2 regions of the Streptococcus pyogenes genome follow, and region 2 is predicted to be linked to the other one. Evidence: predicted binding sites of a transcription regulator. Region 2 holds the regulator's gene; the other holds the start of a gene.

Region 1 (15,845 bases), 300 kb from region 2:
ACGAGTATCTGCGTAGCGAGGTTCTGGATTACCTGGACGAACTTCAAGCGTCCCTGTTTTGGTGACAAAGGAAGCGGCTTGAGACTTTTCAACCTCCATAAGCTCTTCTTTTGTCATGCAGTAAACACCAGCAGCATTCATCAAACAGTTATCAAAAGAGAAATGACCAATTTGTGTAGCAGTAGAAACCATTATTTCCTCCATATTTTAGACAAATTTTTTCTATTCTACCACTAGGCATGAATAATAGCAAGCTATTTTTACAAAAATGTAAATATATTACTGTTATTGACGAACATTTGAAATTTTCATGATAGTCACATTATGATTTTCAATAAAGTCAGAATAGACTAGCTTTTTTGCTATATTTTTTGTAAAATAGGAATTGTAAAAAGGTAGCAACCTTTAAATTAAAAGGAGATATTAACTCATGGTAAAATTGGTTTTCGCTCGCCACGGTGAGTCAGAATGGAACAAAGCTAACCTCTTCACTGGTTGGGCAGATGTTGATCTTTCAGAAAAAGGGACACAACAAGCGATTGATGCAGGTAAATTGATCAAAGAAGCAGGTATTGAATTTGACCTTGCTTTCACTTCAGTATTGACACGTGCTATCAAAACAACTAACCTTGCCCTTGAAAATGCAGGTCAATTGTGGGTTCCAACTGAAAAATCATGGCGCTTGAACGAGCGTCACTATGGTGCTTTGACTGGCAAAAACAAAGCTGAAGCTGCAGAACAATTTGGTGATGAACAAGTTCATATCTGGCGTCGTTCATACGACGTGTTGCCGCCAGCTATGGCTAAAGATGATGAGTATTCAGCACACAAAGACCGTCGTTATGCTGATCTTGACCCAGCCCTTATTCCAGATGCTGAAAACTTAAAAGTAACTCTTGAACGCGCAATGCCTTACTGGGAAGAAAAAATTGCTCCAGCTCTTCTTGACGGTAAAAACGTCTTTGTTGGCGCACATGGTAACTCAATCCGCGCTCTTGTGAAACACATTAAAGGTCTTTCAGATGACGAAATCATGGATGTGGAAATTCCAAACTTCCCACCACTTGTTTTTGAATTAGATGAAAAACTTAACATTGTTAAAGAATACTACCTTGGTGGTGAATAACTTAAAAACCAGACTTTGGTCTGGTTTTTTGGTTCTATATCCTAAGAAGAAAGAAAACCCTGCTTAAAAATATGATATGATAGAAATAAAAAAGGATAGATAGATTATGAAAGCAGAAGATCGTCGTCAAAAAATTATTGAGTGCTTAAATAGTGAACAAAAAGCTGTATCTGCTACTCGTTTAGGTAAGTTATTAGGAGTGAGTCGCCAAGTAATCGTTGGAGATATAGCTCTTCTTCGAGCTCAGCAGATTGATATTATTTCGACTCCAAAAGGTTATATTATGTCAACAGCACTTTATAGTCACCAATTTTGTGCACGTATTGTGTGCCAACATAATGTAGAAGAAACTAAAAAAGAATTAGAAATTATTTTAGCTCATCAAGGGATTATTACGACGGTAGAGGTAGAACATCCTATTTACGGTATGATAACAGCCCCTTTAAATATTAAGACACACTCTGATGTAACTAATTTCATGTCCAAACTCAGTCAATCTAAAGCAGAGTTATTGTCTTCGTTGACAGAAGGACTACATAGTCACTTAATTTCGTGTCCTAGTCAAGAAGCCTTTTTAGCTATTAAGCATGATTTAGAATTAGCAGGTATCTTATACAAAGGAATATAACTATAGTATATTATGCCATTGATGGTTGTTATGAATACCATGCTAAAATATTCTATTGATTATTTATCAGCAACAAGGTATCGTTTAAAAATACCAAAAGATACAGGTGTCTTGATAGTTATTGGTTTTTAAGGTATACTATTTTTGAAAAGGAGATAAAATGACTAAAAAACCAACACAACTAATAGCTTATACCTCTATTTTGGTCGCATTTGCGATTTTGATTCCGATAATCATGCCTCTTAAGCTTATTATTGGACCAGCTTCCTTTACTCTGGCGAGCCATGTTCCTTTGTTTTTGGCTATTTTTATGTCGATTCCAGTAGCAATTTTGGTCGCTCTTGGTACCACATTAGGTTTTTTATTAGCTGGACTACCTTTAATTATTGTTTTAAGAGCACTCTCTCATTTATTGTTTGCTATTTTGGCAGCGTGGTGGTTAAGTAGAAAACCACAACTGATGACATCGGCAGTAAAATGTTTTAGTTTTGCGTTTTTCATTAATGTCATTCATGGCTTGGCTGAATTTTTAGTTGTCTATATTTTAACAGCAACCACAGCAACTTCTATGTCTTATTTTTGGTCTATGCTAGGCTTGATTGGCTTAGGTTCGCTTATTCATGGCATATTGGATTTCTATCTTGCTTTAGTTCTATGGCGTTTTTTAGCAAAAAACTTAAAACTTCCCACCATAAATGCCTAAGACTAAAATAGAGATAGTTATATGATAATGACGAGCCCTTTCTTGTTGAAAGGGCTTGCATTTTTTAGGAAAATTGATATACTAAAGTGTGTGTTTGTGAATACAGTAACAAAAGGAGATATCATGAAAACACCAGAACAGATTTTAGAAGCAACTATTCATATTGGGGAACATAAGGTTACCAAAACTTTTTTGGCTAAATCTATCTTAGGCTTTATTGGTGGAGCGATGATTAGCCTTGGTTATTTACTATACGTGAGAATTGCCGCCAGTGGTTTAGAAACTTTTGGTGCTTTTTCCAGTATCGTAGGAGCTTGTGCTTTTCCGATTGGTCTAATTATTATTTTAATGGCGGGTGGAGAATTAATTACAGGGAACATGATGGCTGTTTCTGCAGCTTTGTTGGCCAAAAAAATTAAGTTTAGCGAGCTTGCCAAGAATTGGCTTATCATTACCTTGTTTAATGTGATTGGAGCTGTTTTTGTAGCTTTTGTGTTTGGTCATTTTCTAGGCTTAACATCAGCTGGTATTTTTAAAGAAGAAGTGATTGAGGTGGCCCATGCTAAAATAGCAGCGAGCCCTTTGCAGGCACTAGTATCAGGAATTGGTTGTAACTGGTTTGTTGGTTTGGCCTTGTGGCTATGCTATGGGGCAAATGATGCTGCTGGTAAATTCCTTGGTACTTGGTTTCCTGTCATGACCTTTGTAGCCCTTGGTTTTCAGCATAGTGTAGCAAATGCTTTTGTCATTCCTGCTGCTATTTTTGAAGGAGGAGCAACATGGTTGGATTTTGTCACTAATTTTATTTTTGTCTATAGTGGTAATATTATCGGTGGAGCCATTTTTGTTAGTTTTTTATATTTTAAAGTTTACTATCATCCGCAAAAGAGTAAAACTCAATGAGAAAATATTTTTTTAGACTGAGGGCGTCCTATTCTCAGTCTTCTTTTTATAATTTATGGTAAAATAAGAAGCGAAGTTTAAAAAATTTAGCTAAATAATGGTTAGTTTATTCCCTAAAAAAGGAGTATTCCCAAAAAATCCGTAAAAAGAATTTGCCATGGGAGTAGTTCCCAAAATAATGCAGATCATTTAGTTGTCTTTCAAAAATAGCCTTGATAGGGTAAAAAGTGGACAGTGATGCAGCAACAGATTCATCAGGCGTACAAACTGTCTTATGGTTTGTGCTTAGAGATTTCTTAATAATGCTTTTGGTAATACACTTTTAGTGAAGAAAGTGTAGCATGAAAGCTTAAAGATAACCATGAGTTCGCTTTATGCACTATTGTTGAGAAAAATAGCATAGTCAATTGAGTAAACATCATTTCTGCATGGAATGAAACAATTCCTATAAACTTATATCATAAGGATGGTTTGCGGTTTCTAAAAAAGTAACATGAATCAAAAAACAAAAGCCAAATATCCCAAGGCCAAGGTAACAAGTCGAGTAAAAAAGTTTTTACTTGGCTAATCCAAACGGTTCTGTCACGATTCACGCTAAAATTGGAACTGTTGAGACTTGTATCACAGACAATTCAGATCAGACCTTAGTAACTTACAACTTAAATGTAGTAGCTTATAATACAAATAACGAAGATAATATTGCGGTTGCTGTTATGTATCCACATATTACGAATATATCGGCAAAGATGTGAGAGCGCTTTATGTGGCGATATATGGAAAACAATAAAGGAGAACTTAGTGCTTTATGCAACACCCATTGCAAAGTTAATTGACAGTTACTCTAAACTTCCAGGAATTGGTATCAAGACGGCGACGAGATTAGCCTTTTATACTATTGGAATGTCAAATGAAGATGTCAATGATTTTGCTAAAAACTTATTAGCAGCTAAAAGAGAACTGACCTATTGTTCGATTTGTGGAAACCTTACCGATGACGATCCTTGTCACATTTGCACAGACACGAGTCGTGATCAGACGACCATTCTGGTAGTAGAAGATGCTAAAGATGTTTCTGCCATGGAAAAAATCCAAGAGTATCATGGCTATTATCATGTGCTTCACGGCTTGATTTCGCCTATGAATGGTGTGGGGCCAGATGACATCAACCTTAAAAGTTTAATTACCCGTCTAATGGATGGTAAGGTGAGCGAAGTTATCGTAGCTACCAATGCCACAGCAGATGGGGAAGCAACGTCCATGTATATTTCACGTGTCTTGAAACCAGCCGGGATTAAGGTAACTCGTTTGGCAAGAGGTCTCGCAGTAGGTTCAGATATTGAGTATGCTGATGAAGTAACATTATTGAGAGCTATTGAGAATCGTACTGAACTTTAATGATCATGTTGGTGCCTTTACTCGCAAAGAGAGGTTTTGAAAAGGCTACATCTTTTTGTTATAATAAAAAAACATTCAATTCAGATAAGAAAGGTTAGCTATGTCCAAACAAACGTTAGTTCTATTATACGGAGGCCGCTCAGCAGAACGTGAAGTCTCAGTGCTTTCAGCAGAGAGTGTGATGCGAGCAGTCAACTATGATAAGTTCTTAGTAAAAACTTATTTTATTACTCAGATGGGCCAATTTATCAAAACTCAGCAATTTTCAGAAAAGCCATCGGAATCAGAACGCTTGATGACAAATGAGACGATAGAGCTAACTCAAAAAATAAAACCAAGTGATATCTATGAAGAAGGTGCAGTTGTATTTCCTGTATTACATGGACCTATGGGAGAAGATGGCTCTATCCAAGGTTTCTTAGAAGTGCTTAGAATGCCATATATAGGGACTAATGTCATGTCTTCTAGCATAGCTATGGATAAAATTACTACTAAACGTGTCTTAGAATCAATTGGAATTCCACAAGTTGCCTATACTGTTTATATTGACGGACAAGATTTGGAGGCTTGTTTAGTTGAAACTTTAGCAAGACTTACTTTTCCTATCTTCGTAAAACCAGCTAATATGGGTTCTTCTGTGGGGATTTCCAAAGCCCAAACAAAAGTAGAATTAAGAAAAGCGATTCAGTTAGCCCTGACCTATGACAGTCGTGTCTTGATTGAACAAGGCGTGGTTGCAAGAGAAATTGAAGTTGGTCTCCTTGGAAATGATAAGGTTAAATCAACTCTACCAGGAGAAGTAATCAAGGACGTTGATTTTTACGACTACCAGGCAAAATATGTTGACAATAAGATTACGATGGCCATTCCAGCAGATGTAGACCAGAGTATTGTGACAGAAATGCGTTCTTATGCTGAAGTAGCCTTTAAAGCCTTAGGTGGTTGTGGGTTGTCCCGTTGTGACTTTTTCTTGACCCAAGATGGACAGGTTTACCTTAATGAATTAAACACCATGCCAGGCTTTACCCAATGGTCTATGTATCCACTCTTATGGGAAAATATGGGATTGGCTTATCCAGATTTGATTGAAGAGCTGGTGACACTGGCACAAGAAATGTTTGACCAGCGTGAGAGCCACCTGATTTAAACCTATGAGATGAATAAACATTGACTTGGATGGAACGGCAAACATCGTCAAGATGTGACGTTCGTCCTTTTTTTGTTGCTCTTTATAGTAGAGTCATTAAGGGAGTTTGACATTTTAGAAATTTTTCTAATGTTTTGTGCTATAATAGATAGGACATCGTAAATACTAGTGTTCTTAGAAAGAAAACAAAATGAAATTAACCTTACACGAAGTGGCTAAAATAGTTGACGCCCAAAATAATGTGTCTGACTTAGACGACGTTCCTCTGCATCACATTGAATTTGATAGCCGAAAGATTACAAAAGGAGACCTCTTTTTACCCTTAAAAGGTCAAAGGGATGGTCATGAGTTTATTGATTTAGCCTTTCAAAATGGAGCTGTCGCTACTTTTTCAGAAAAAGAATTGCCGGGGAAACCTCACCTTCTTGTTGAAGACTGCCTAAAAGCTTTTCAAAAGCTAGCCCATTATTATATTGATAAGATGCGCGTGGATGTTATTGCTGTGACAGGCTCAAATGGTAAAACTTCCACCAAAGATATGATAGGAGCTGTCCTATCAACCACTTACAAAACTTACAAAACGCAAGGAAATTACAATAATGAGATTGGTTTGCCTTACACCGTTCTCCACATGCCTGACGATACGGAAAAAATTGTTCTTGAAATGGGACAAGATCACATGGGAGATATTCGTCTTCTGTCTGAAATTGCAAGGCCTCGTATTGCAGTTTTAACCTTAGTCGGCGAAGCTCATTTAGAATATTTTGGAAGCCGAGACAAAATAGCCCAAGGCAAAATGCAGATTGTTGACGGCATGAATTCAGATGGGATTTTAATTGCTCCGGGAGATCCGATTATTGACCCATATCTTCCAGAAAATCAGATGGTTATCCGTTTTGGAAATCAGCAGGAAATTGACGTTACTGGTATTCAAGAAGACAAAGATAGCTTAACGTTTACAACAAATGTGTTAGCAACACCTGTGTCCCTACCTCTACCAGGAAAATACAACGCGACCAATGCTATGGTAGCAGCCTATGTAGGAAAACTATTGGCAGTAACAGACGAGGATATTATAGCTGCTTTACAGACTGTGACGTTGACAGGTAATCGTACGGAGTGGAAAAAAGCAGCCAATGGTGCTGATATTTTGTCAGATGTCTACAATGCCAACCCAACAGCCATGCGTCTGATTTTAGAAACATTTGCTAACATAGCAAAGAACCCCGGAGGAAAAAAGATTGCAGTGCTAGCAGATATGAAAGAACTTGGAAAGGATTCAGTGATACTTCATTCTCAGTTAATTGACAGCTTAACATCAGGTAATATTGATCAGCTTGTTTTTTATGGGGATCATATTAAAGAATTAGCACGGTTGGCAAGTCAGGTTTATCCTGCTGAGCAAGTACATTATTTTTTAAAAACTGAACAAGAAGACCAGTTTGAAGCCATGGCACAATATGTTCAAAACATTCTTAATCCCTTTGATCAAATTCTTTTAAAAGGCAGCCACTCGATGTCGCTAGAAAAGTTAGTAGATCGATTAGTGACTGACAAGAATTGTGACAGCTATCAGCCTTGATTTTTATAAAACTTTCAGAGAAAGGCTTGTTCTCTCATGAAGATTAAGGTATAATGAAAAAATATAGAAAGGGACGATTATGGATTTTTTTGCAATTGACCCCATCGGACTGCCTCATACCTCACTTATCTTTTACTTGTCGTCACTCTTGATAGCGCTTTTGCTTGTTTTTTTGACTTTTCAAGCATATAGGTTAAAATCTTATCGTTATTTTTTCTTGTTTTTACAGTTATCTCAGGTGATTGGCTTATACACATGGTACGTGTTAAGGGGGTTTCCTTTAGATGAAGCTTTGCCGTTGTATCATTGTCGCATCGCTATGTTAGCTATCTTTTTTCTACCTGATCGTAACAAGTTTAAGCAATTATTTATGGTTTTGGGGATAGGTGGAACATTCCTTGCACTTTTATCGCCAGATCTTTATCCGTTTAGATTATGGCATGTAGCAAATGTCTCGTTTTATTTTGGTCATTATGCTTTGTTAGTGAATGGTTTGATTTACCTCTTGCGTTTTTACGATGCCAGTCAGTTAAGACTGCTATCAGTAGTACGCTATTTAGCAACTGTTAACTTTCTTCTTCTGTTGGTCAGTTTAGCCACGAAAGGAAATTATGGTTTTGTGATGGATATTCCAGTGATTCATACGCGTCATTTGCTACTTAATTTTGTGATCGTTACAAGTGGCTTGACTTTTATGGTTAAAATAACCGAATATTTTTACCTTAAATTTGGTGAAGCTCAACAGCTGGCACTTGCTTTCTCTAAAGAAAAGTAGGTCGTTGAAAAAGCACTTAAAATCAGCTATAATAAGAAGAGTCTGGGATGATTTCCAGGCTCGATTTTTAAAAAAAAGACACTCATTGATAGCCCAAGATAAGTTATAATACCAGTTTTGAAGAACTTTAGAGGCTAATCGTATATGGAGAAACCCAATGTAGCCCAACTCTTTTGATAAACAAGTAATACCTAACGAAAATAACTCAGAGAAAAGCTCTGCCATTTTACTATACAAGGAAAAAAGAATGTCACTTACAGAAGAAATTAAAAAACGCCGTACTTTTGCCATCATTTCTCACCCGGATGCTGGTAAGACGACTATTACTGAGCAACTATTATATTTTGGTGGTGAAATTAGAGAAGCAGGGACAGTAAAAGGCAAAAAATCAGGTACGTTTGCAAAGTCCGACTGGATGGATATTGAAAAGCAACGTGGTATCTCTGTTACTTCATCTGTTATGCAATTTGATTACGCGGGTAAACGTGTTAATATTTTGGATACACCTGGACATGAGGATTTCTCGGAAGATACATACCGTACCTTAATGGCTGTGGATGCGGCTGTCATGGTTGTAGATTCGGCTAAAGGTATTGAGGCGCAAACGAAAAAACTTTTTGAAGTTGTCAAACATCGTAATATTCCTGTCTTCACCTTTATTAACAAGTTAGACCGTGATGGGCGTGAGCCTTTAGAACTCTTGGAAGAATTAGAAGAAGTTTTAGGGATTGCTTCTTATCCGATGAACTGGCCGATTGGTATGGGACGCGCCTTTGAGGGCTTATATGATTTACATAATAAACGTTTAGAACTCTATAAGGGAGACGAGCGTTTTGCAAGTATTGAAGACGGTGATCAGCTGTTTGCCAATAATCCCTTTTATGAACAAGTCAAAGAAGATATTGAACTTCTTCAAGAAGCAGGTAATGACTTTTCAGAACAAGCTATTCTTGATGGTGACCTAACTCCAGTCTTTTTTGGCTCTGCCCTTACGAACTTTGGAGTTCAGACTTTTCTTGATACTTTCTTGGAGTTTGCCCCAGAACCTCATGGTCACAAGACTACAGAAGGTAATGTTGTTGACCCCTTAGCTAAAGATTTTTCAGGTTTTGTCTTTAAAATTCAAGCTAACATGGACCCTAAACACCGTGACCGTATTGCTTTTGTGCGTATTGTTTCTGGTGAATTTGAGCGCGGTATGGGAGTTAATTTGACACGCACTGGCAAAGGCGCTAAGCTCTCCAATGTTACTCAATTTATGGCAGAATCACGGGAAAATGTGACGAATGCTGTTGCTGGGGATATTATCGGGGTTTATGATACAGGAACTTATCAAGTTGGGGATACCTTAACAGTTGGGAAAAATAAATTTGAATTTGAACCCTTACCAACTTTTACCCCAGAAATCTTCATGAAGGTTTCTCCGAAAAATGTTATGAAGCAGAAATCCTTCCACAAAGGTATTGAACAATTAGTACAAGAAGGAGCAATTCAGCTTTATAAGAATTATCAGACAGGCGAATACATGCTGGGTGCTGTGGGTCAACTGCAGTTTGAAGTCTTTAAACATCGTATGGAAGGTGAATACAACGCTGAAGTTGTGATGACACCAATGGGTAAAAAGACTGTTCGCTGGATTTCAGAAGATGATTTGGATCAACGCATGTCTTCAAGCCGAAACATTTTAGCTAAGGATCGTTTTGACCAACCAGTTTTCCTATTTGAAAATGATTTTGCCCTTCGCTGGTTTGCAGACAAATACCCAGATGTCACTTTAGAAGAGAAAATGTAATTGAAACATGATTTTCAACAGTCTAACGTTTTGGAGATCAATTTACTGAGCAACTTTTTAAAAGAAATGAGTGGCTAGTTATCTCTTTTGCAGATTTAAGATTCTATCAAAAAACGATATCTTCACAACTGTAAGCATATTTATGATTTAGCGGATAATCGTGAAAGCGTGTTATTGCTTATATTAGCCTTATTTCCTATCTTTTTGATTCTAATTGTGTTACACTAGTTAGGTTGTTAATCAAACGACGAAAATTAAAAGGTTTATAAGGCAGCTTCGCACTGCCTTTTTAGAAAAGAGAAACAATTGAAATTTACAGAATTTAACTTATCACAAGACATCCAATCAGCTGTTGTTACCGCTGGTTTTGAGAAAGCATCTCCTATCCAGGAAATGACGATTCCTCTCGCACTAGAAGGGAAGGATGTTATTGGTCAAGCACAAACAGGAACTGGTAAAACAGCAGCGTTTGGTCTACCAACCTTGAATAAGATTCGTACTAACGAAAATATCATCCAAGCATTGGTCATTGCACCAACGCGTGAATTGGCTGTACAAAGTCAGGAAGAATTGTTCCGTTTTGGACGTGAAAAAGGGGTTAAGGTTCGCTCTGTTTACGGTGGATCAAGTATTGAAAAACAAATCAAAGCCCTTAAATCAGGTGCCCACATTGTCGTGGGAACACCGGGTCGCTTGTTAGATTTGATTAAGCGCAAGGCTCTTATTTTAGATCATGTGGAAACCTTAATCCTTGATGAAGCAGATGAAATGCTTAACATGGGATTCTTGGAAGACATTGAAGCTATTATTAGTCGTGTCCCAGCAGACCGTCAAACCTTGCTCTTCTCCGCAACGATGCCGGCACCTATTAAACAAATCGGGGTTAAATTCATGAAAGACCCTGAACATGTTCAAATTAAGAACAAAGAATTAACAAACGTCAATGTTGATCAATACTATGTTCGTGTGAAAGAACAAGAAAAATTTGATACTATGACCCGTCTGATGGATGTTAACCAGCCAGAATTATCCATCGTTTTTGGGCGGACTAAGCGCCGAGTTGATGAAATTACACGTGGCTTGAAACTTCGTGGTTTCCGTGCCGAAGGAATCCATGGTGATCTTGACCAAAATAAACGCTTACGTGTTATCCGTGATTTCAAAAACGACCAAATTGATATTCTTGTTGCCACTGATGTAGCAGCGCGTGGCCTTGATATTTCAGGAGTTACCCACGTTTATAACTACGATATTACCCAAGATCCAGAAAGTTATGTTCACCGTATTGGTCGTACAGGTCGTGCCGGTAAATCTGGTGAGTCTATCACTTTTGTCTCACCAAATGAGATGGGCTACCTCTCAATGATTGAGAACTTAACGAAAAAACAGATGAAACCTCTTCGTCCAGCAACTGCTGAAGAGGCCTTTCAAGCCAAGAAAAAAGTAGCCCTCAAGAAAATTGAACGCGACTTTGCGGATGAGACTATTCGTTCAAACTTTGATAAATTCAAAGGCGATGCTGTCCAATTGGCTGCCGAATTCACTCCTGAAGAATTAGCTTTATATATTTTGAGCTTAACGGTTCAAGATCCAGATAGCTTACCGGAAGTTGAAATTGCACGTGAAAAACCATTACCATTCAAATATGTGGGTGGTGGTCACGGCAATAAAAATGGCAAAGGTGGTCGTGGACGTGACAACCGTAACCGTGGTGATCGCCGTGGCGGCTATCGTGGTGACCGTAACAGAGATGAGCGTGATGGTGACCGTCGTCGTCAAAAACGTGATAAGCGTGATGGTCACGATGGCAGTGGCAACCGCGATTTCAAACGTAAATCAAAACGTAATAGTAAAGACTTTTTCAATAAAGAGAAAAAATCAAGTGCTAAAAATACTGGTTTTGTGATTCGTCACAAAGGTGAATAAGCTTAAAGAGAGTTGATGAGAGTCAGCTCTTTTTAATTTTCTGAAAAAGTTGCTTTTATAATGGAATCTGTTATAATGGTTTCAGTTATTTTTGTGATAATTTTTAAAAAATTAGGAGGAGTATAAGATGTCTGATAGCCATCTTACTGCCTTTGACAAAGCTTCAAAAGCAGGTTTTATTATTGCTTTAGGTATTGTTTATGGAGATATTGGAACAAGCCCCCTTTATACGATACAGTCTCTAGTTGAAAATCAAGGAGGGGTTAATCAGGTTTCTGAATCCTTTATTTTAGGATCAATCTCTTTAATTATTTGGACACTGACCTTAATCACAACAATCAAGTACGTTTTGATTGCTCTAAAAGCGGATAACCACCATGAAGGTGGGATTTTTTCTTTATTCACCTTGGTACGTAAAATGTCACCGTGGCTCATTATTCCGGCGATGATTGGAGGTGCAACACTTTTGTCTGATGGGGCTCTTACACCTGCGGTAACAGTTACTTCAGCTATTGAGGGCTTGAAAGCCGTTCCTGGTCTGAGTCACATCTACCAAAATCAAACCAATGTCATTATCACAACTCTAGTGATTTTAATAGTCTTGTTTGGTATTCAGCGGTTTGGAACAGGTTTTATTGGTAAAATTTTTGGACCAGTTATGTTTATCTGGTTTAGTTTTCTAGGTGTTAGTGGTTTTTTTAATACGTTGGGGCATCTGGAAATTTTCAAGGCTATCAATCCTTACTATGCTCTGCATTTGCTGTTTAGTCCTGAAAACCATCGTGGGATTTTTATCTTGGGGTCCATTTTTCTTGCGACAACAGGAGCTGAAGCTCTTTATTCGGATTTAGGACATGTTGGTCGAGGAAATATTTACGTGAGCTGGCCCTTTGTTAAGATGTGTATTGTGTTGTCTTACTGTGGCCAGGCTGCGTGGATTTTAGCGAATAAACACTCAGGTATTGAACTAAACCCTTTCTTTGCTAGTGTGCCATCACAATTAAGAGTTTACCTTGTTAGTTTGGCAACCTTGGCAGCTATTATTGCCTCACAGGCTCTTATTTCAGGCTCCTTTACCTTGGTTTCAGAGGCCATGCGTTTGAAAATTTTCCCTTTGTTTCGTGTGACTTACCCAGGGGCAAATTTGGGGCAATTGTATATTCCTGTCATTAACTGGATTTTATTTGCAGTGACCTCTTGTACTGTTTTGGCTTTTAGAACATCAGCCCACATGGAGGCAGCTTATGGTCTTGCTATTACCATCACCATGTTGATGACAACAATCCTCTTAAAGTATTACTTAATCAAGAAAGGAACGAGACCCATCTTGGCTCATTTAGTGATGGCTTTCTTTGCCCTTGTAGAATTCATTTTCTTCTTGGCTTCAGCTATCAAATTTATGCACGGTGGCTATGCGGTTGTTATCTTGGCACTTGCAATTGTCTTTGTCATGTTTATCTGGCATGCGGGCACACGGATTGTTTTCAAGTATGTGAAATCTCTTAATTTGAATGATTACAAGGAGCAGATTAAACAACTTCGTGACGACGTTTGTTTTGACCTCTACCAAACAAATGTTGTCTACCTATCCAATCGTATGCAGGATCATATGATTGACCGGTCTATTTTATACTCCATTTTAGACAAGCGGCCAAAACGCGCTCAGGTTTATTGGTTTGTAAATGTCCAGGTAACTGATGAACCTTATACAGCTAAGTACAAGGTAGATATGATGGGAACGGATTATATGGTTCGAGTCAACCTTTATCTTGGTTTTAGAATGCCACAGACTGTGCCACGCTATTTGCGCACGATTGTTCAGGATTTGATGGAAAGTGGCCGTTTACCCAAACAAGAACAGGAATATACCATCACACCTGGTCGTGATGTTGGTGATTTTCGCTTTGTTTTAATAGAAGAACGGGTCTCCAATGCACGTCAATTGAGTAACTTTGAACGCTTTATTATGCAGACTAAGGCAAGCATTAAACATGTTACCGCTAGTCCAATGCGTTGGTTTGGGCTTCAATATTCAGAAGTAACCCTTGAAGTGGTTCCCTTGATTCTATCAGATGTCTTGAAGTTACCAATCAAAGAATTGGTGCCTGTGGAAGACAGTGAAGCATAAAAAAATCATTGAGATGATAAGTCTCAATGATTTTTCTTTTCTTTTTGATGAGTAGCAATATAGGCCAATTTCTGGCTTCTTGTTTTTCGTTTTTTAAAGAGTGCTTCAGCGCTCATCGCAGCCTCTTTGCTATCAAACACTTCGTAATAAAGTAAAGAAACAGGTAACCGGTAGCGAGTATATTTAGCCCCCTTTCCTGCGTTATGTGTAGCTAAGCGTTTTTTCAAATCAGTTGTATAACCAGTGTAGAGGGTTTTATCAACACATTCTAACACATACATATAAGCTTTTTTAGTGGTCATGATTAGGTTTTCCTTTGGAAGCAGCACCAAAATAAATCTCAAAAATATGATCAGTGTATTCTCCGTTTTCCTTGTGGACAACTAAAGGAGGTAAAATAGTCATCCCTTCAATAGAACCGTCTTTGATTGCTTCAATAAGTAACATATTAGCTGATTTACCTAATTTAGGATAGACAAATTGTACCCTTTTAGGGGCAAGACCATTAGCTCTAAGGCTATCTATAATTTCCAAGAATCGATCTGGTCGATGAACCATTGCCAGACGACCATTTGATTTAAGGGCATGACGGGCTACCTGACAAATCTCTTCTAAATTAGTGGTCACTTCATGACGAGCCAGTAAATAATGTTCAGAGACGTTCTTCTTAGAACTTTCGTGACTTTTAAAGTAAGGGGGATTGCAGAGCATCAAATCAACTCCTGAACGTGGCACATGGTTTAGGAGGTTTTTTAAATCATCACAAATCATGGTTACTTGGTCTTCCAGTTGATTGAGCTGGATAGAGCGTTGTCCCATATCAGCAAGCCGTTCTTGTAATTCTACTTCAACGATGGCTGCCTTGGTTCTAGTGCTAGCAAATAAGCCAACCGCCCCATTTCCTGAGCACAAATCCACAATTAACCCTTTGGAAGGCATCTTGGGGAAGCGGGATAAGAGGACGCTATCAATAGAGTAACTAAAGACATCCTTGTTTTGAATAATGCCAACATCACTTGAAAAGAGTTGATCAATACGTTCGCCTTCTTTTAAGATTGCTTTTATCATACCTGTTATTTTAACATAAAATAGGCTTGAGGTGAATGTTTGAAGAGTGATTTTGACTTTCGAAAAGTCAGCTTTCGTGATACAATAAGTAAGATTATTCTATTAAAGGAGAAGCCTGTGTTTTACGCTTACTTACGCGGTTTAGTAGTCTTTTTATTATGGGTTGTCAATGGCAATGCCCACTACCATCATGAAGAAAAGATGTTAGATGCTTCTGAGAATTATATTCTGGTAGCACCCCATCGAACCTTTTGGGATCCAGTTTACATGGCATTTGCAGCACGTCCTAAGCAGTTTATTTTTATGGCTAAAAAAGAGTTGTTTGCAAATCGTCTCTTTGCTTGGTGGATTAAAATGTGTGGTGCTTTTCCTATTGATCGTGACAAACCGAGTCCAGATGCTATTCGTTACCCTGTTAATATGCTCAAAAAGAGCAATCGTTCTCTTCTTATGTTTCCAAGTGGAAGTAGGCATTCGCAAGAGGTCAAAGGAGGGGTCGCTGTGATTGCTAAATTGGCTAAGGTCAAGATTATGCCAGCAGCCTATCAGGGGCCTATGTCGGTCAAGGGATTACTAGCGGGAGAACGGGTTGACATGACTTTTGGGAATCCCATTGACGTCTCAGATATTAAACGCATGAATGATGAAGGGATTGCTGAGGTGGCAAACCGT
Region 2 (15,845 bases):
AACAGATACCTCGTAGTTCATGTCCTGCATCTCTTTTTCAGTAATTTTTCCCGCTAATTGATTAAGAATGCCTTTTAATTCTGGATGTTTTGTTAATAAGGAAGTTTTCATCAAAGGAGCTCCCTGATAAGGTGGAAACAACTGTTTATCATCCTTTAAAACTTTCAAATGGTATTTCGTAATTTCAGCATCCGTAGAGTAAGCATCTGTTACTTGGATATCTCCTGATTGAATTGCTTGATAACGAAGAGCTGGCTCCATCGTCGCCACAGATAGCTGTAATCCATATTGAGATTGCATTCCCTTATAGCCATCTGCTCTGTCCTTAAATTCCAAAGTAAAACCGGCCTTTAAAGTATCAGCATGCGCTTTTAAATCAGAAATGGTTTCAATCTGATATTCCTTAGCCAATTTTTCTGGCATAGCAACAGCATACGTATTTTGGTAAGCAAATGGCTTGAGAAGGGTCAGTTTATCTTGCTTAGCAATGCCTTTTTTAGCATCCTCATAGACCTGCTTAGGGTCATTAGACAAAGGTGGTTTGTCGCGTAAAAGACTTGATGTTATGGTTCCTGTAAATTCAGGATACATATCAATATCTCCAGATTTAAGGGCTTCATATAAGAAGCTAGTTTTCCCAAAATTAGATTTCAACTCAACACTTATATCTGATTGGTCTTCAATTAATTCCTTATAGAGATTAATCAGAATATCGGGCTCTGCTCCCAATTTACCGGCAATAACCACTGTATCTTTTCCTTTTGAAAACTGACTAAGCGCCATAGGAGTATACGATGCTAGCAGTGCAAGTAAGGTAATTCCAAAACTAATCATAATCCGTCGCAAGGAAGCTTTCTCAAGGTACTGTAACAAACTATTGAAAATAATAGCTAGCAGAGCTGAAGAAATAGCCCCTATCAGAATCAGGTTAGCATTATTACGATCAATCCCTAATAAGATGAAAGAGCCAAGTCCACCGGCTCCTATCAAGGAAGCTAAAGTAGCTGTGCCGATAATCATGACTGCTGACGTCCGCACACCTGACATAATAACAGGCATGGCAATTGGAATCTCAAATGTTTTCAATCGCTCCCATTTGGTCATCCCAAAAGCTATTCCTGCTTCCACGAGACTTGGGTCAATACCATTTAATCCTGTGATGGTGTTTTGTAAAATCGGAAAAATCGCATAGATAACTAAAGCTGTCACTGCAGGCAACGTTCCAATTCCCATTAAAGGGATGAAAAGACCAAGCAAAGCCAGTGAGGGAATGGTTTGAAAAACACCTGTTACCTGTAACATAATGTCTGACCAACGTTTGCTGCGACTGAGAAGGGCTGCTAAAGGCACACCTATTAGCAAGGCGATCATAAGAGATAAAAGGGAAATTTGCAGGTGTTCCCCCAGAGCCGCCAGCCATTCATTAAAACGGTTTTGGAAAGTTACAAACAAACTAGGCATGCTCATCACCTCCAAATAAATTGACCACAAAAGCATTAGCAGGGTGGGTCTTAATCATTTCTGGGCGATCCAGTTGCACAATTTCTCCCTCATTTAAAATAGCTACGCGGTCTCCTAATTTAATGGCCTCATCAATATCATGTGTCACAAATACAATCGTCATGTCAAATTCCTTGTGAAGACTCAACATTAACTCTTGCAATTGTTTACGTGAAATAGGATCTAAGGCTGAAAATGGTTCATCCATCAATAGAATTTTAGGATGAGAAATGATAGCACGTACAATACCAATACGTTGCTGTTCACCTCCCGATAAATCACTTGGGTAACGATCAAGATAATCTTTAGCAGGTAGGCCCACCTTATCCAATAATTCTTCAGTTTTTTGTCTAATTTCTTCAGCTGACCATTGCTTCATCTCAGGGATAATCGCAATATTTTCAGCTACTGTGAGATTGGGGAACAGAGCAATTTGCTGCAATACGTATCCAATAGATAGCCTCATCTCACGTAAATCTAACTCTGTCTGTGGGACGTTATTTAGTAAAATATCTCCAGAGCTTGGTTCAATAAGGCAATTAATCATTTTTAAAAGTGTGGTCTTGCCCGATCCGCTGGGGCCAACCAGCACAAAAAATTCACGATCATTAATTTGAAAGGTCTGCTCTTGCAAAACCTTTGTCTGACCAAAAGTTTTAGAAACATTATTAAAACGTATCATTATTTCTCCAATTCATTGGTTAAAGTAACAGCATAAAAGCTGATGAGTTCATTCAACCTGTCTCTCTGTCATTTTTTCTCAAAACGTTCTGAGTAACTACAAGGAATCACTGCATGCCCTACCATTTTTAGACAAACGCATCTACTAATTAAAGGGACTCTTAGGTATCCTCAGTAAGGTAGAAACTACCAATTCTCAAAAACTTTTTCTCTCATTATTTTCTTGTCGTTTGTTGTTGACCATTATAAAAAGTTTCCCACTATAAGTCAAATAATGAGACTATTACCCCCTTATAGAAAAACAGGTCACTGGGTCAGCCTATCTCTCCAAAATTACCTTATCAAAAATCCTAGACTTGCCTATGATGATAGATAAGCAGATTAATTGTCTTTTCTAGAAAATACAGCTATCATACAATTATGAAAAATGCCATTTCCATTTTAGCGCTCTTAACACCTGAAAACCAACTTGAAGAGACGTTTATTAGAGAGCTTTCCCACCACTTCTCACACCTTTTTGAGGTGACTATTCTCACTAGCAAAGCCAACATTCAGTCAAATCAATTGTCGACTTTCCAAGGAATTTTCAGTTTCCATGAGCATGACATTGACTTGCCTACACTCTATTTCAAAACTTCTCAACATGGTCAGGGCTTTTTAGTGACAGAAAGTGTCTTTGATCAAGCAACAGCAGTCTTATCGTTAAGCCAATACCTCACTGGATTTTACCAAAAATTTGATGGACATTTTTTACAGTACCTTCCTTTGCAAGCAAGGTTATCTGATGCAAATGGAAACATCATAGTCGATAATCATGCTTTTAATGGAAGTTTTTTGCCAACTACTGATAAAGAAATAGAAGATTGGATTCTTGCTGAATTGCGTTTATCAGATAACCCTTGTAAAACCTTCCTACTTCCTTCGGGTTCATTGGATCATATTTACATGCAGCATTATCAAGCTCTTAAAAATCCTCAAGGTCAGCTGGTGGGAGTTTTGGATACCGTTCAAGACATTAAACCGTTATTAAACCAGTATTTAGAAGAAACTGGACAAGCCATTGTTGGCTGGTCCGATGTCACATCAGGCCCTTCCATTTTAGATCACTAAACTTGATTTTAAATAGGGAGTTCAGCCTAAATCATCAACGCACAAGAAGCAATCATGAACGCTTGAAGACCTCAAAACCTTCTTCTTGACTGCTTTTTTTGATGACTGAATCGGTAAGTCTCACTTATAAAGAATAAGCCATCCCAGTAAACCATTTTTCTAAAGATTATTATTCTTATGGACTCATCCCTTGCTAGTCACGAGTAACTGGTTGCGGTCCATAACTTTGCGACACTGGCATCAGCTCAATACGATTAACATTAACATGAGGGGGCTGATGAATCACCCATGATACGGTCGACGCAATATTTTGAGGTTGAATGGCATGTGCTCCTTGATAAATGGCCTTCACCCGTTCCTCATCACCATTAAAGCGGACCTTTGAAAATTCTGTCCCTTTGAAAATTCTGTCCCTTCACATAGACCGGGTTCAATATTGGTCACACGTATATGGCTACCTGCTAAATCAGCTCGTAAATTGAGTGAGAACTGCTTAACAAAAGCCTTGCTAGCCCCATAAATATTAGCTCCCGGATAGGGAATTGTCCCTGCGGTTGACCCTAAATTAATAATAATACCATCATCTTTGGAGACCATATGTGGTAATAATTGACGTGTGAGATAAATCAACCCAACAATATTGGTATTAATCATCGTCATCCAATTCTCAAAATCGGCTTCATAAGCCTTATCAAGTCCTAATGCCAAGCCTGCATTATTCACTAAAATAGTAATATCTTGCCACTGATTTGGTAGACTTGTCAAAGCATCATCAATCGCTTTGGTATCTGTGACATCCATCTGCAAAGGGTAAAAGTTGTCCGACCCAAAGCTCGTTTCTAAGGCCTTGAGTTTCTCAAGACGACGAGAAGCACCAATAACCTTTATCCCATCTGCAATTAAGTGTTCGACAATGGCTCTGCCAAAACCGGCTGAAGCCCCTGTTACTAAGGCAATATTTCCCATACATTTCCTCACCTTCAAAAAAAACGAGATGGTCTGGCCAACTCGTTTTTAATAATGTCAATTAGTCTTAGGACAAATTCTAACACATCACTTAGCAGTTAGAATCCTATATCAAGGGGTCTTGAGTTACCCTTGGCTTTCAATAGCTTGTGCTGCTGTAATAATGGCTAGTTTGTAAATATCTTCAGCGCTTGAGCCACGAGATAAATCATTAACAGGTTTGTTCAATCCTTGTAAGATTGGTCCAATAGCATCAAACATTCCTAAACGTTGTGCAATTTTGTAACCAATATTTCCAGACTGCAAGTCAGGGAAAACGAAAGTATTAGCTTGACCAGCAACCGCTGAATCTGGTGCTTTGATAGCCGCTGTTTCAGGAACAAAGGCTGCATCAAATTGCAACTCGCCATCAAGTGCCAAATCAGGGTTCAACCCTGTAGCAATTTCTGTTGCTTCTCTTACCTTATCAACTTGAGGCGCTTTACCAGAACCTTTTGTTGAGAAGCTTAACATAGCAATTTTAGGATCAATATCAAAGATTTTAGCTGTTTCAGCTGTGTTAACAGCGATTTCTGCCAATTCTTGTGCTGTTGGGTCAATATTGATAGCACAATCAGCAAACACGTAACGCTCGCTCGTATTTTCGCGGTTCATCAAGAAGACACCTGAAGTTCTTGAGATACCTGGTTTAGTTTTGATGATTTGAAGAGCTGGACGAACAGTGTCAGCTGTTGAATGAATAGCCCCTGATACCATTCCATCTGCTAATCCCATTTTAACCAACATAACACCAAAGTAATTAACATCACGAAGCATTTTATCTGCATCTTCAAGCGTTGCTTTTCCTTTACGGACCTCAACAAAAGCTTCTTTCATTTTGTCAAAATCCGCATATTCATTTGGATTAATGATAGTATAGTCTTGATCAGCGAAACCTAATTTTGTCAAAAGGTTGCGTACCTCTTCTGACTGTCCAAGGATAATCGGTTCTAAGAGTCCTTCAAATTTCAAACGAGCAGCTGCACGGACGACGCGCTCATCATTACCTTCTGGGAAAACAATCTTCATGTTTTTACCAAGAATTTTTTCTCTTAAACCACCGAATAAACTACGAATACTCATTCTTTAATAACCTCTATCTTTTTTCTGTAAACCTATGATAACGCTATCAAAGTCATCTGTCAAGTGTATTGCATAGCTACAATCACTTTCTGTAAATGGATCTTTGAAATTCAAATAATGACAATGTAAAGCTTGCCTTGTTATTCCTAAGTCCAAACGACCTCCGTAAAGGTCATCCCCTAAAAGTGGAAAACCAATATGGGCAAAATGAACTCTGATTTGATGGGTACGTCCTGTATGCAATTTGATATCCACTAAATGCACATTTTCTGAATAGCGCGCCACAACCTTATAGCTAGTCTTGGCATATTTGCCCATAGGGTCAACTGCCCTGGTAATAATACTATCTTTTGAACGCCCAATTGGAGCAATAATATCTCCTTCATCTGGCAACATCCCATTTCCAGAAACCAGAGCAAAATAACGTTTCTCTATTGAGCGAGTTTGGAGTTGCTTGTCCAACCTTGCATGAGCATAACCATGCTTAGCAAATAACATCAAGCCACTCGTATCTCTGTCTAAACGAGTCACGATATGCACTTGTTGGTCTAGGTAATGATTGTCCACATAATATGCCTTGATAAAGTTAGCAATGGTATTGGAGTGGATGGCACTTGGAATACTGGCAAAGCCAATGGGTTTATTAATCACCAAAAAATGATCATCCTCGTGAACAATATCCAAATCAAAAGGGATGGCTTCAAGCTTTTCAAAGGGCTCTTCGTTTGGAATGTCAATGGTGACAACATCTCCCACTTGCAATAAATAAATGGCATTTTGTTCAATACCATTCACTAATATATTACCGCCCTTATATTTGATTTTAGCCAATAGTCCTTTAGAGACATCATAACTTTTTAAAAGGGTTTTTACTTTTATTCGTTTGTCTGCTACAAATTCAAATCTCATGAGTCAATCTCTCCAATAAAGGCATCCTTGACCCTTTCCCAAAAGCTCGTATGACTCGGAGAGGAAACAAAATGAATTTTCTCATCGTCGATAAAATACTCCACCTTCGTCACATTTTTTAACTGATAGGTTTTATTATCAATGGAAATGGTATAAATTCCTAATCGTTTTGGCACTAACTCAATCTTATCTTTTTTGGGAATAATGATTGATGAGCCCAAGGTTCTAAAGACACGGTTATTAAGACTGGAAATTTCCGTCAATTGCAGCGCTTCAATCGTCGGATGCAAGACAGCACCACCTAAAGATTTATTGTAGGCTGTGCTCCCTGTCGGGGTCGATACTGAAATCCCATCACCTCGGAAGCTTTCAAATTTGACATGGTTAATAATAACATCTGCTACCATCGTTTTTTCAATACGCTTAACCGTCGCTTCATTCAAAGCACGCGCTTTAACCACACGACCATCATCTAAAGTAATAGCAACTTTTAAAATCGGATAAGAGATTTGTTCTCCCTTGTCTTTTCTTAAATTATCAATTAATTTATCAACTTCAAAATCCCTATAATCGGTATAAAAGCCAAGATGACCGGTGTGGATTCCTACAAAACGTACCTTATCTAATTCTTTTTCATACATGTGAAAGGCAGATAAGAGCATCCCATCTCCGCCAATAGAAATCACAATATCCGGATTTTTCTTTGAAAGATAGAAATCAGGATCATCTTTAAATACGGAGAAAAGTTTGGAGGCGACGCGTTTACTTTGGTACTTACCATTTGCAATAATAGCAACTCGTTTTACCTTACCTGTATAATTCATCTGTGTCATCACTATTTCCTACACCATCACTTAAATTTCGTGTCACGGGGTCAAACAATAATTGAGCCTCCCGAATATCTTCTCGAATCTTACGCATTTCTTCGTCTAATTCTAAAGCAATTTTAGCAGTCACTTCAAGACGCTTTTTAATTTCTTCTGGGAAGTCTCCACCATATTTATAATTTAAAGAATGCTCAATGGTCGCCCAAAAGTTCATTGCCAAAGTACGAATCTGAATCTCCGCTAAGACCTTTTTTTGACCTTCAATGGTGTCAACAGGGTACTCAACCACCACATGATAAGACCTGTAGCCACTGGACTTCATATTGCGAATATAATCTCGTTCATAAACAATTGTCATGTCTTGTCGTTGACGCAATAGAGCTAAGACTTCTTCCACATCATCAACAAACTGAACCATAATACGTAGTCCAGCAATATCTTGAATATCTTGTGCTATATTTTCTTCAATAACACCACGTAAAATCATTTTTTCTTTAATACTTTCAATTGACTTAACACGTCCCGTAACAAATTCAATCGGAGAATAACGATTTTGCTTACGATATTGCTTGCGAATACCCCGTAGTTTTATTTTTAATTCACCAACTGTTTGGATATAAGGATCTAAAAATTCTTCCCAATCTAAGGTCATCTATTGTCTCCTTTCTTGTCAAAGCCAGGATAATAATATAAAATTGAAATAACAATTTATTATAGCACAAATTAAAAGGAATTTCCCATGACTAACCTAGAAATCGAATATAAAACTCTACTTACAAAAAATGAGTATAACCGTCTTTTATCTCAAATGAAACATGTGACGCCTGTTACACAAACTAATTACTATATTGATACAAAAGCATTTGATTTAAAAGCTAACAAAATGTCATTACGTATTCGAACATTTGTAAATAGCGCCGAATTAACCCTAAAAGTGCCAGAAAAAGTGGGGAATCGTGAGTACAATGTCCCTCTTTTTCTTGAACAAGCAAAAGATATGATTAAACATGGGAATCTTCCTGAATCAACTGCTCTTGATATTATTATTTCAAAAGGTATCAAACCATCTGCACTGGTAACTTTTGGCAATTTAACTACCGTTCGTCGCGAGACAGTGATACCGATAGGTAAATTGGCCTTAGACTATAACCTATATGCCAATACCAAAGACTATGAATTAGAATTAGAAGTAAGTGACGCTCTTCAAGGAAAGATTGATTTTGATTCTTTTTTATCTGAACATCACATTACTTTCAAATATGCTAAAAGCAAAGTAGCTCGGTGTATTAATACCTTAAAAAAGTTCAACGATAAATAATGGCTAAAAGCGACAGAAAAACTGAAATTTTTCTGTTTTTCTGTTAAAATAGGGATGTCAATTAAACACTTTTGGGTAATGTGACTCATTAATAAAACAGTTTACCCAATTTTATTGAAGTTAAGGAGCTAAATCTATCATGACTGAACGATATGCTGACAAGCAAATCAAACTGTTCTCACTCACATCAAATCTTCCAATTGCTGAAAAAATTGCTAAAGCTGCTGGAATCCCTCTTGGAAAAATGTCTTCACGTCAATTTTCCGATGGAGAAATTATGATCAATATTGAAGAAACAGTGCGTGGAGATGATATCTATATTATTCAATCCACTAGTTTTCCTGTCAATGATAATCTTTGGGAATTACTCATCATGATTGATGCTTGTAAACGTGCAAGTGCTAATACCGTCAATATTGTATTGCCATACTTTGGTTACTCTCGTCAAGACCGTGTCGCTAAGCCCCGCGAACCGATTACTGCTAAACTAGTAGCTAATATGCTGACTAAAGCTGGTATTGATCGTGTAGTGACGCTTGACTTACATGCTGTTCAGGTACAAGGTTTTTTTGATATTCCAGTGGATAACCTCTTTACAGTCCCTCTTTTTGCAGAACGTTACAGTAAATTAGGCTTATCAGGTTCTGATGTTGTTGTCGTTAGCCCTAAAAATTCTGGAATTAAACGTGCTAGAAGCTTGGCTGAATATCTTGATTCCCCGATTGCTATTATCGACTATGCACAAGATGATTCTGAACGTGAACAAGGTTATATTATTGGTGATGTTTCTGGTAAAAAAGCCATTTTAATTGATGATATTTTAAATACTGGGAAAACCTTTGCAGAAGCTGCTAAAATTCTTGAACGCTCAGGCGCTACTGATACTTACGCGGTCGCTAGCCATGGCTTATTTGCTGGTGGAGCTGCTGATGTATTAGAAACAGCTCCAATCAAAGAAATTATCGTTACAGATTCTGTTAAAACTAAAAATCGTGTGCCAGAAAACGTTACTTATCTTAGCGCCAGTGATTTAATCGCAGAAGCTATTATTCGTATCCATGAAAGAAGACCCTTAAGTCCGCTTTTTTCTTATCAACCTAAAGGCAAAAATAACGCATGACTTACTTTGATAACGCCGCCACCACACCACTTAGTCCTAATGTGATTAGGGCGATGACAGCAGCTATGCAAGATAACTTTGGTAACCCCTCTAGTATTCATTTCTACGGTCGCCGAGCCAATAAAATCCTTCGTGAATGCCGACAAGCTATCGCTAGAAACTTGGGGGCAAGTGAACAGCAAATTATAGTAACGTCCGGTGGAACTGAAAGCAATAATATGGCCATAAAAGGCTATGCTTTAGCTCATCAAGCAAAGGGCAAACATCTCATCACAACTACTATTGAGCACCACTCTGTGCTTCATACCATGGCCTATCTCGAAGAGCGATTTGGTTTTGAGGTCACTTATTTGCCTTGTCAAAATGGACAAATAAATTTATCTGACTTAAAACAAGCCTTGAGAGATGACACCATTTTGGTAAGCATAATGTATGCCAATAACGAAACAGGTGACCTGTTACCTATTAAGGACATTGGGAATCTGCTCAAAGACCATCAAGCTGCTTTTCATGTTGATGCCGTTCAAGCTGTTGGCAAACTCAAGATTATTCCTAGCGAACTTGGGATTGACTTTTTATCTGCTTCTGCTCACAAATTTCATGGTCCTAAAGGATGCGGCTTTTTATACAGTAACGGACAACCAATCGACCCTCTTCTTCACGGGGGTGATCAAGAAGGAAAGCGACGCGCAAGTACTGAAAATATGTTAGGTATTATTGGTATGGCACAAGCTTTGACTGATGCTATGACTTGTCTTGACCAATCAACTGATCACATTATTAGTTTACGTCATCACTTGATTAGCCTCCTAGAAGGACTACCCTACTATATTAATCAAGGTACTCATTATCTTCCTCATGTTCTCAATATTGGATTTTTAGGCTACCAAAATACTATTTTACTAACACAACTTGACTTAGCAGGCATTGCAGTATCAACTGGTTCTGCTTGTACTGCTGGAGCTGTTAATCCAAGTCATGTTTTAGCTGCGTACTATGGGGATGACTCTTCTCGTTTAAAAGAATCAATTCGTATCAGTTTTTCAGATCAAAATAGCATTGAAGATGTTAATCAATTAGCTCAAACATTAAAAAATATTTTAGGAGGAACAGATGGCTTTTGAAAAAGAAATTAAGCTTAAAGACTGTAAATACCTTTATACAATCAGTCCAAACATTAAAAAATATACCCTAAGAGATACTACATTTAGTCAAACTAAAGTAGGGCACTACCAATTAATACGTTTACTCGAAAAAATACCTAATTCAGGGGATGGTTTCCCTTTAAAAATCACTATTAATAAAGAACTCACAGGGTTTAAATTAGCTATCACCGATCAGTCTGGTCTTAGATTAGTTAATATTTTTAAAACAAAAGATAATCAAATCCTTCAAGATAAATTTTATTTCTTGATGGACAGCCTTGTAGAACGTGAAATTTTTAGCAAAACAGTCGTCTAATCAACTTTAAATTTTGTTTTTTTAGTCATATCACAATGTCAATAAATGATTTCGCTTCTATTGCTATTAATTCATGTTGTTCATTTTGACTGTCATAACTTACTTTCCTAATGAATACTATTATATAGTGCTAAAACTAATTTTAGCTTTTTTAACTCATACAAAAACAATCAAAATGTTGCATTTTTCACAATCTTTTTGTTACAATAAAGACAGACATATTTAACGAGAAATCTACAAGGAGTAAAATAGTGGTTATTGACAAATCTATTCCAAAAGCGACTGCAAAGCGCTTATCACTTTATTACCGTATTTTTAAACGATTCCATGCTGACCAAGTTGAAAAAGCCAGTTCTAAACAAATTGCAGATGCAATGGGAATTGACTCTGCTACTGTACGCCGTGACTTTTCTTATTTTGGAGAATTGGGGCGTCGTGGGTTTGGCTATGATGTTACCAAATTGATGAATTTTTTTGCTGACTTGCTTAATGATCACTCTACAACAAACGTTATCTTAGTTGGATGCGGTAATATAGGGCGTGCTCTATTACATTACCGCTTCCATGATCGTAATAAGATGCAAATTGCCATGGGTTTTGATACCGATGATAACGCTCTTGTTGGTACTAAAACAGCTGATAATATTCCAGTCCATGGTATCTCATCTGTCAAAGAACGGATTGCGAACACTGACATTGAAACGGCTATCTTAACGGTTCCCAGCATTCATGCTCAAGAAGTTACTGATCAACTTATTGAAGCAGGAATCAAAGGAATCTTGAGTTTTGCTCCTGTTCACCTACAAGTTCCTAAAGGAGTTATTGTTCAATCTGTCGATTTGACCAGTGAGCTCCAGACACTACTCTATTTTATGAATCAAAATCATCTAGATTAAGGAGGTATAATGACCAAACCGATTATTGGAATAACTGCAAATCAAAGACTAAATATGGCTTTGGATAATCTCCCATGGTCATATGCACCTACTGGATTTGTACAGGCAGTCACTCAATCTGGGGGGCTGCCGCTTCTTTTACCCATTGGTGATGAAGCCGCCGCTAAAACTTATGTATCTATGGTTGATAAAATCATTTTAATTGGTGGGCAAAACGTTGACCCAAAATATTATCAAGAAGAGAAGGCTGCTTTTGATGATGATTTTTCACCAGAGCGAGACACATTTGAGCTAGCTATCATCAAGGAGGCTATAACATTAAAAAAACCAATCTTAGGGATTTGTCGTGGTACACAGTTAATGAATGTTGCCTTAGGAGGAAATCTTAACCAACACATTGACTCACATTGGCAAGAAGCGCCTTCTGATTTCTTATCACACGAAATGATTATTGAGCCAGACTCTATCTTATATCCTATTTATGGTCATAAGACATTAATTAATTCTTTTCATCGCCAAAGTTTAAAAACTGTTGCTAAGGATTTAAAAGTAATCGCTAGGGATCCACGTGATGGTACCATCGAAGCAGTCATATCAACCAACGATGCCATTCCTTTTTTAGGTGTTCAGTGGCATCCTGAACTTCTCCAAGGTGTTCGAGATGAAGATTTACAATTGTTCCGCTTATTCGTCAATGACTTCTGACTTAAAAAAGGGTTGATTTTTCTCGAAAACTATAATAATCTTTATAGCTAACGATAATGTGATCTAGACAGATAATGCCTAAATCTTCACATGATCGTTTTATTTTTTCAGTAAAGCAATAATCGTTAGAACTAGGTTCAATATTTCCTGAAGGATGATTATGAATAACAATGAGACTAGTCGCCATATTTTTACAGGCATAGTATAAAATTTCTCTTGGTTCTGCAAGTGAACGTCGGACAGTCCCAATAAAAATAGTTTTTTCTTCAATAATACGATTTTGATTATCTAAATACAATACGACTAAATGCTCTTGTTTTTTATCTCCTAAAGCTGCCATCATTTTTTCAGCGACCTGAACACTGGTTAATACGCTATCAGTTAATGTCTTATCTGTCGCTAAAATTCGGGAAACCAACTCAATCATAGCTTTAATTTCAATCGCTTTAACTTTTCCTATACCTGCCAAATGTTGTAATTCTTGCAAAGACATCTTTTTAAAATCTGCCAGACTGTCTAAATGCGATAAAAGATAGGATGACAGCTCTAAGACATGCTTTTCTTTATTACCTGTTCGTAATAAAATTGCTAATAATTCTTGATTACTTAGAGACTCTGCTCCTAGTCGCATCAAACGTTCTCTTGGCATGGCTTTATTATCATCACATTTTATAGAATACATTTATCATATTACCTCCATCTTTTTATTCGACAAAAAAACAAGTTCCTTTTAGGAAACTTGTTTTTTTTGAATAGCTTGTCTTTTTTGAATATTATCTTTAATCACTTGATAAAGTGTCGCTGCTAAAGGAACTGCAATAATCATACCAACTATTCCCTTTAAAGAAGCGCCTATTGTAATTGCCATTAATACCCACATAGCCGGTAATCCAATCGATCCACCAACTACTTTCGGATAAATAAAATTGCCTTCAATCTGCTGCAAAATAATTAAAAAAATGATAAAAATAATGGCCTGTGACATGGACTGAGTCATAATTAAAATAAATCCAATAGCTGCTCCAATTGAAGCACCTATAACTGGAATCAATGCTGTAAAAGCTACTAAAACGCCAATAGTCCCTGCAAATGGTAATCTTAATATAAACATGCCACTAGCAGTCAGCGAACCTAAAATCATAGCTTCTAAGGTCTGACTAACAAAAAATCCGTGAAAACGCTGATGCAACAACTCTAACAAGTAATGAATGCGTTTAGCGTACTTACCAGTATAAGTATCTACTAAAGTATTTCCCTGACGACAAAGATCTTCTTTACTTGCTAAAACGTATAACGAAAAAACAAAACTAATAAAAAGATTAATAATTGCAGAAGCAATAACCGTGACAGATGTTAAAATATTTGTCAAAACAGTAAGAAATTGCTTTAATAACTGTTGACTATAGTTAGCAATCGTCTCTGTAAGTTTGCCATCGCCACCAATATACTGAATAGTACGTGCTAACAGTTTATTGTGCTCAAGATTGTTAACAACTTCTTGTATCGTTATAGTATCAAATTTTGTTAGAGTACTAATACTTGTAATTAAGTCTGGAATGACAATGGAAATAATCCAAGTAATTAAAATAAAAAATGTCAAATACGCTAACAGTAAACAAATACCCCGTTTTACTTTTAAGACATGTGACCAGTCTTTAAAGATATAAACATATACCTTTTCGTAAGCGCTCATTACAATATTAACAATATAGGCACCTGCTGCTCCATAAAAAAAAGGAAGGCTTGTTTTGTAAATAGTCGTGACGATAGCCGTTCCATTTCGCCAGTTTGCTAGGATCCCATAGCATAAGATAAACGTAAGGACTAAATAGAAGACTTGTTTTTTTTCAAATTTCATGGTAACTCCTTTAATTATCATTATACACTAAAACTCAACATAGCGATATCATAATCTTTTGATTTGAAAGAACTTTGAGCAACTATTTTTAATGGTATCTTGATAACTTTTTTCTTAATTGATTGATGAACCATCTGCTATCTGACTTCTTGCCTCATCGCTATTAGTACATTTATTTGCTAGATATAAGATTTAATAATTTCAGCTAGTTTAGCATAAGCTGGAAAATTAAGATGTAAACCATCTAGAGTATTCTCATCTGATAAACCACCTTTTTCGTCTTTAAGACAAGTATTAAGATTAATAAATTCTACAGTTGGAATCATTGCTAAATCTTTATTAATAGCATCAATCATAGCATTTGTTCTTATTTTGACAGTCTTCTGATATCGGGGATTGTTGGAAACTGGTAATAAAGATAAGAGATAAATCTGACTATAGACACAATGACTACGAATCTGGCTAATAAGCTCTACAATAGTCTTGACAATATGACATTTATCATATCCAAGCCCGATATCATTACAACCAATTAATAAAAAAATATGTTTAGGCTCTAAATCAGTAATTTGGACAGAAAAATGGCGCAATAACCACTGACTATCTATCCCAGCAATACCTCGATTAATAATAGGCAAACATGAACCAAAAGCTTTTTTTAAAGGAAAAAATTCAATGAGAGAATCACCTGCAAATACAATGCCTCCTTTTGGGGCTAACTGATTTTTGTTACGGTACTCAATCAATTTTTGTTCTTGATAGTGACGTAGCTCTTCTGAAACAATTTCTAACATCTCAGCCTCCTTAGCTTATCTTTATTGTTAGTATAACAAAAAGCCTACTTGACTTCATCAAAAGCGTTTCACTTTGGTTCAGATGAAACTCTAGCAGTAAAACGTTCGAAGACTTAGTCTAAAAGACAAGCTCGAACTTTCCGAATTGTGATAAATTAATACCTACATCAATACCTCACGGACAAAACCTGTATCAGCTTCATTAACGACCAAAAAGATAGTTGCTCCTGATAAAAGGCGCGTGTTACCTGACACAACTTGAGATTTTTGATGGTGAATTTGGGTTGTAATTAAGACATTTTCTGGAAGCTTTAACTCTTTAACATATTTCCCTGCAATCTTATCACCAACAGTCAATTCAATTAATGTTGGTTCAACAAGATTAGTTGGATGCTTCATTGCCATCTTATCTAGCATAGCTTCGTAAATTGGCTGTCCATTTAACAAATCCATCACTAAATAGGAGACAAAAGTAACTACAGCTATGGCCATTAAGGGTTTCAAATCACCTACCATTTCAGTTACCAAAATCATGCCTGTCAGTGGTGCTTTTGAAATTGCCGCAAAATACCCTGCCA

The links. The regulator Rex, encoded in region 2, represses fermentation and respiration genes when NADH is low (regulators of the CRP and FNR family bind a similar motif). The targets are predictions, from matches to a motif close to TTGTGAANTANTTCACAA.
Region 1: the regulator Rex is predicted to act here: its motif matches at 2,552-2,569, upstream of B6D67_RS06470 (formate/nitrite transporter family protein).

Annotation. Positions count from the first base shown of each region.
Region 1 is NZ_LN831034.1:1,204,365-1,220,209, reverse strand. Features, by position in the region: gene B6D67_RS06490 (dihydroorotate oxidase) at 1-192, opposite strand, end outside; gene B6D67_RS06485 (phosphoglycerate mutase) at 431-1,126, shown strand; gene B6D67_RS06480 (transcription repressor NadR) at 1,233-1,754, shown strand; gene B6D67_RS06475 (hypothetical protein) at 1,915-2,457, shown strand; gene B6D67_RS06470 (formate/nitrite transporter family protein) at 2,581-3,360, shown strand; gene B6D67_RS10550 (hypothetical protein) at 3,921-4,112, shown strand; gene recR (recombination mediator RecR) at 4,159-4,755, shown strand; gene B6D67_RS06455 (D-alanine--D-alanine ligase) at 4,856-5,902, shown strand; gene B6D67_RS06450 (UDP-N-acetylmuramoyl-tripeptide--D-alanyl-D-alanine ligase) at 6,093-7,484, shown strand; gene B6D67_RS06445 (YwaF family protein) at 7,564-8,259, shown strand; gene B6D67_RS06435 (peptide chain release factor 3) at 8,507-10,051, shown strand; gene B6D67_RS06430 (DEAD/DEAH box helicase) at 10,358-11,977, shown strand; gene B6D67_RS06425 (KUP/HAK/KT family potassium transporter) at 12,105-14,105, shown strand; gene B6D67_RS06420 (GIY-YIG nuclease family protein) at 14,129-14,407, opposite strand; gene B6D67_RS06415 (tRNA1(Val) (adenine(37)-N6)-methyltransferase) at 14,397-15,173, opposite strand; gene B6D67_RS06410 (lysophospholipid acyltransferase family protein) at 15,291-15,845, shown strand, end outside.
Region 2 is NZ_LN831034.1:909,007-924,851, reverse strand. Features, by position in the region: gene B6D67_RS04965 (ABC transporter permease/substrate-binding protein) at 1-1,461, opposite strand, end outside; gene B6D67_RS04960 (ABC transporter ATP-binding protein) at 1,454-2,182, opposite strand; gene B6D67_RS04955 (hypothetical protein) at 2,602-3,291, shown strand; partial or broken gene B6D67_RS04950 (SDR family NAD(P)-dependent oxidoreductase) at 3,485-4,257, opposite strand; gene pta (phosphate acetyltransferase) at 4,384-5,379, opposite strand; gene B6D67_RS04940 (RluA family pseudouridine synthase) at 5,383-6,288, opposite strand; gene B6D67_RS04935 (NAD kinase) at 6,285-7,121, opposite strand; gene B6D67_RS04930 (GTP pyrophosphokinase) at 7,096-7,767, opposite strand; gene B6D67_RS04925 (CYTH domain-containing protein) at 7,855-8,433, shown strand; gene B6D67_RS04920 (ribose-phosphate diphosphokinase) at 8,573-9,553, shown strand; gene B6D67_RS04915 (cysteine desulfurase family protein) at 9,550-10,677, shown strand; gene B6D67_RS04910 (DUF1831 domain-containing protein) at 10,667-11,014, shown strand; gene B6D67_RS04905 (redox-sensing transcriptional repressor Rex) at 11,266-11,910, shown strand; gene B6D67_RS04900 (gamma-glutamyl-gamma-aminobutyrate hydrolase family protein) at 11,920-12,615, shown strand; gene radC (RadC family protein) at 12,617-13,297, opposite strand; gene B6D67_RS04890 (AI-2E family transporter) at 13,346-14,473, opposite strand; gene B6D67_RS04885 (SGNH/GDSL hydrolase family protein) at 14,653-15,267, opposite strand; gene B6D67_RS04880 (ClC family H(+)/Cl(-) exchange transporter) at 15,430-15,845, opposite strand, start outside.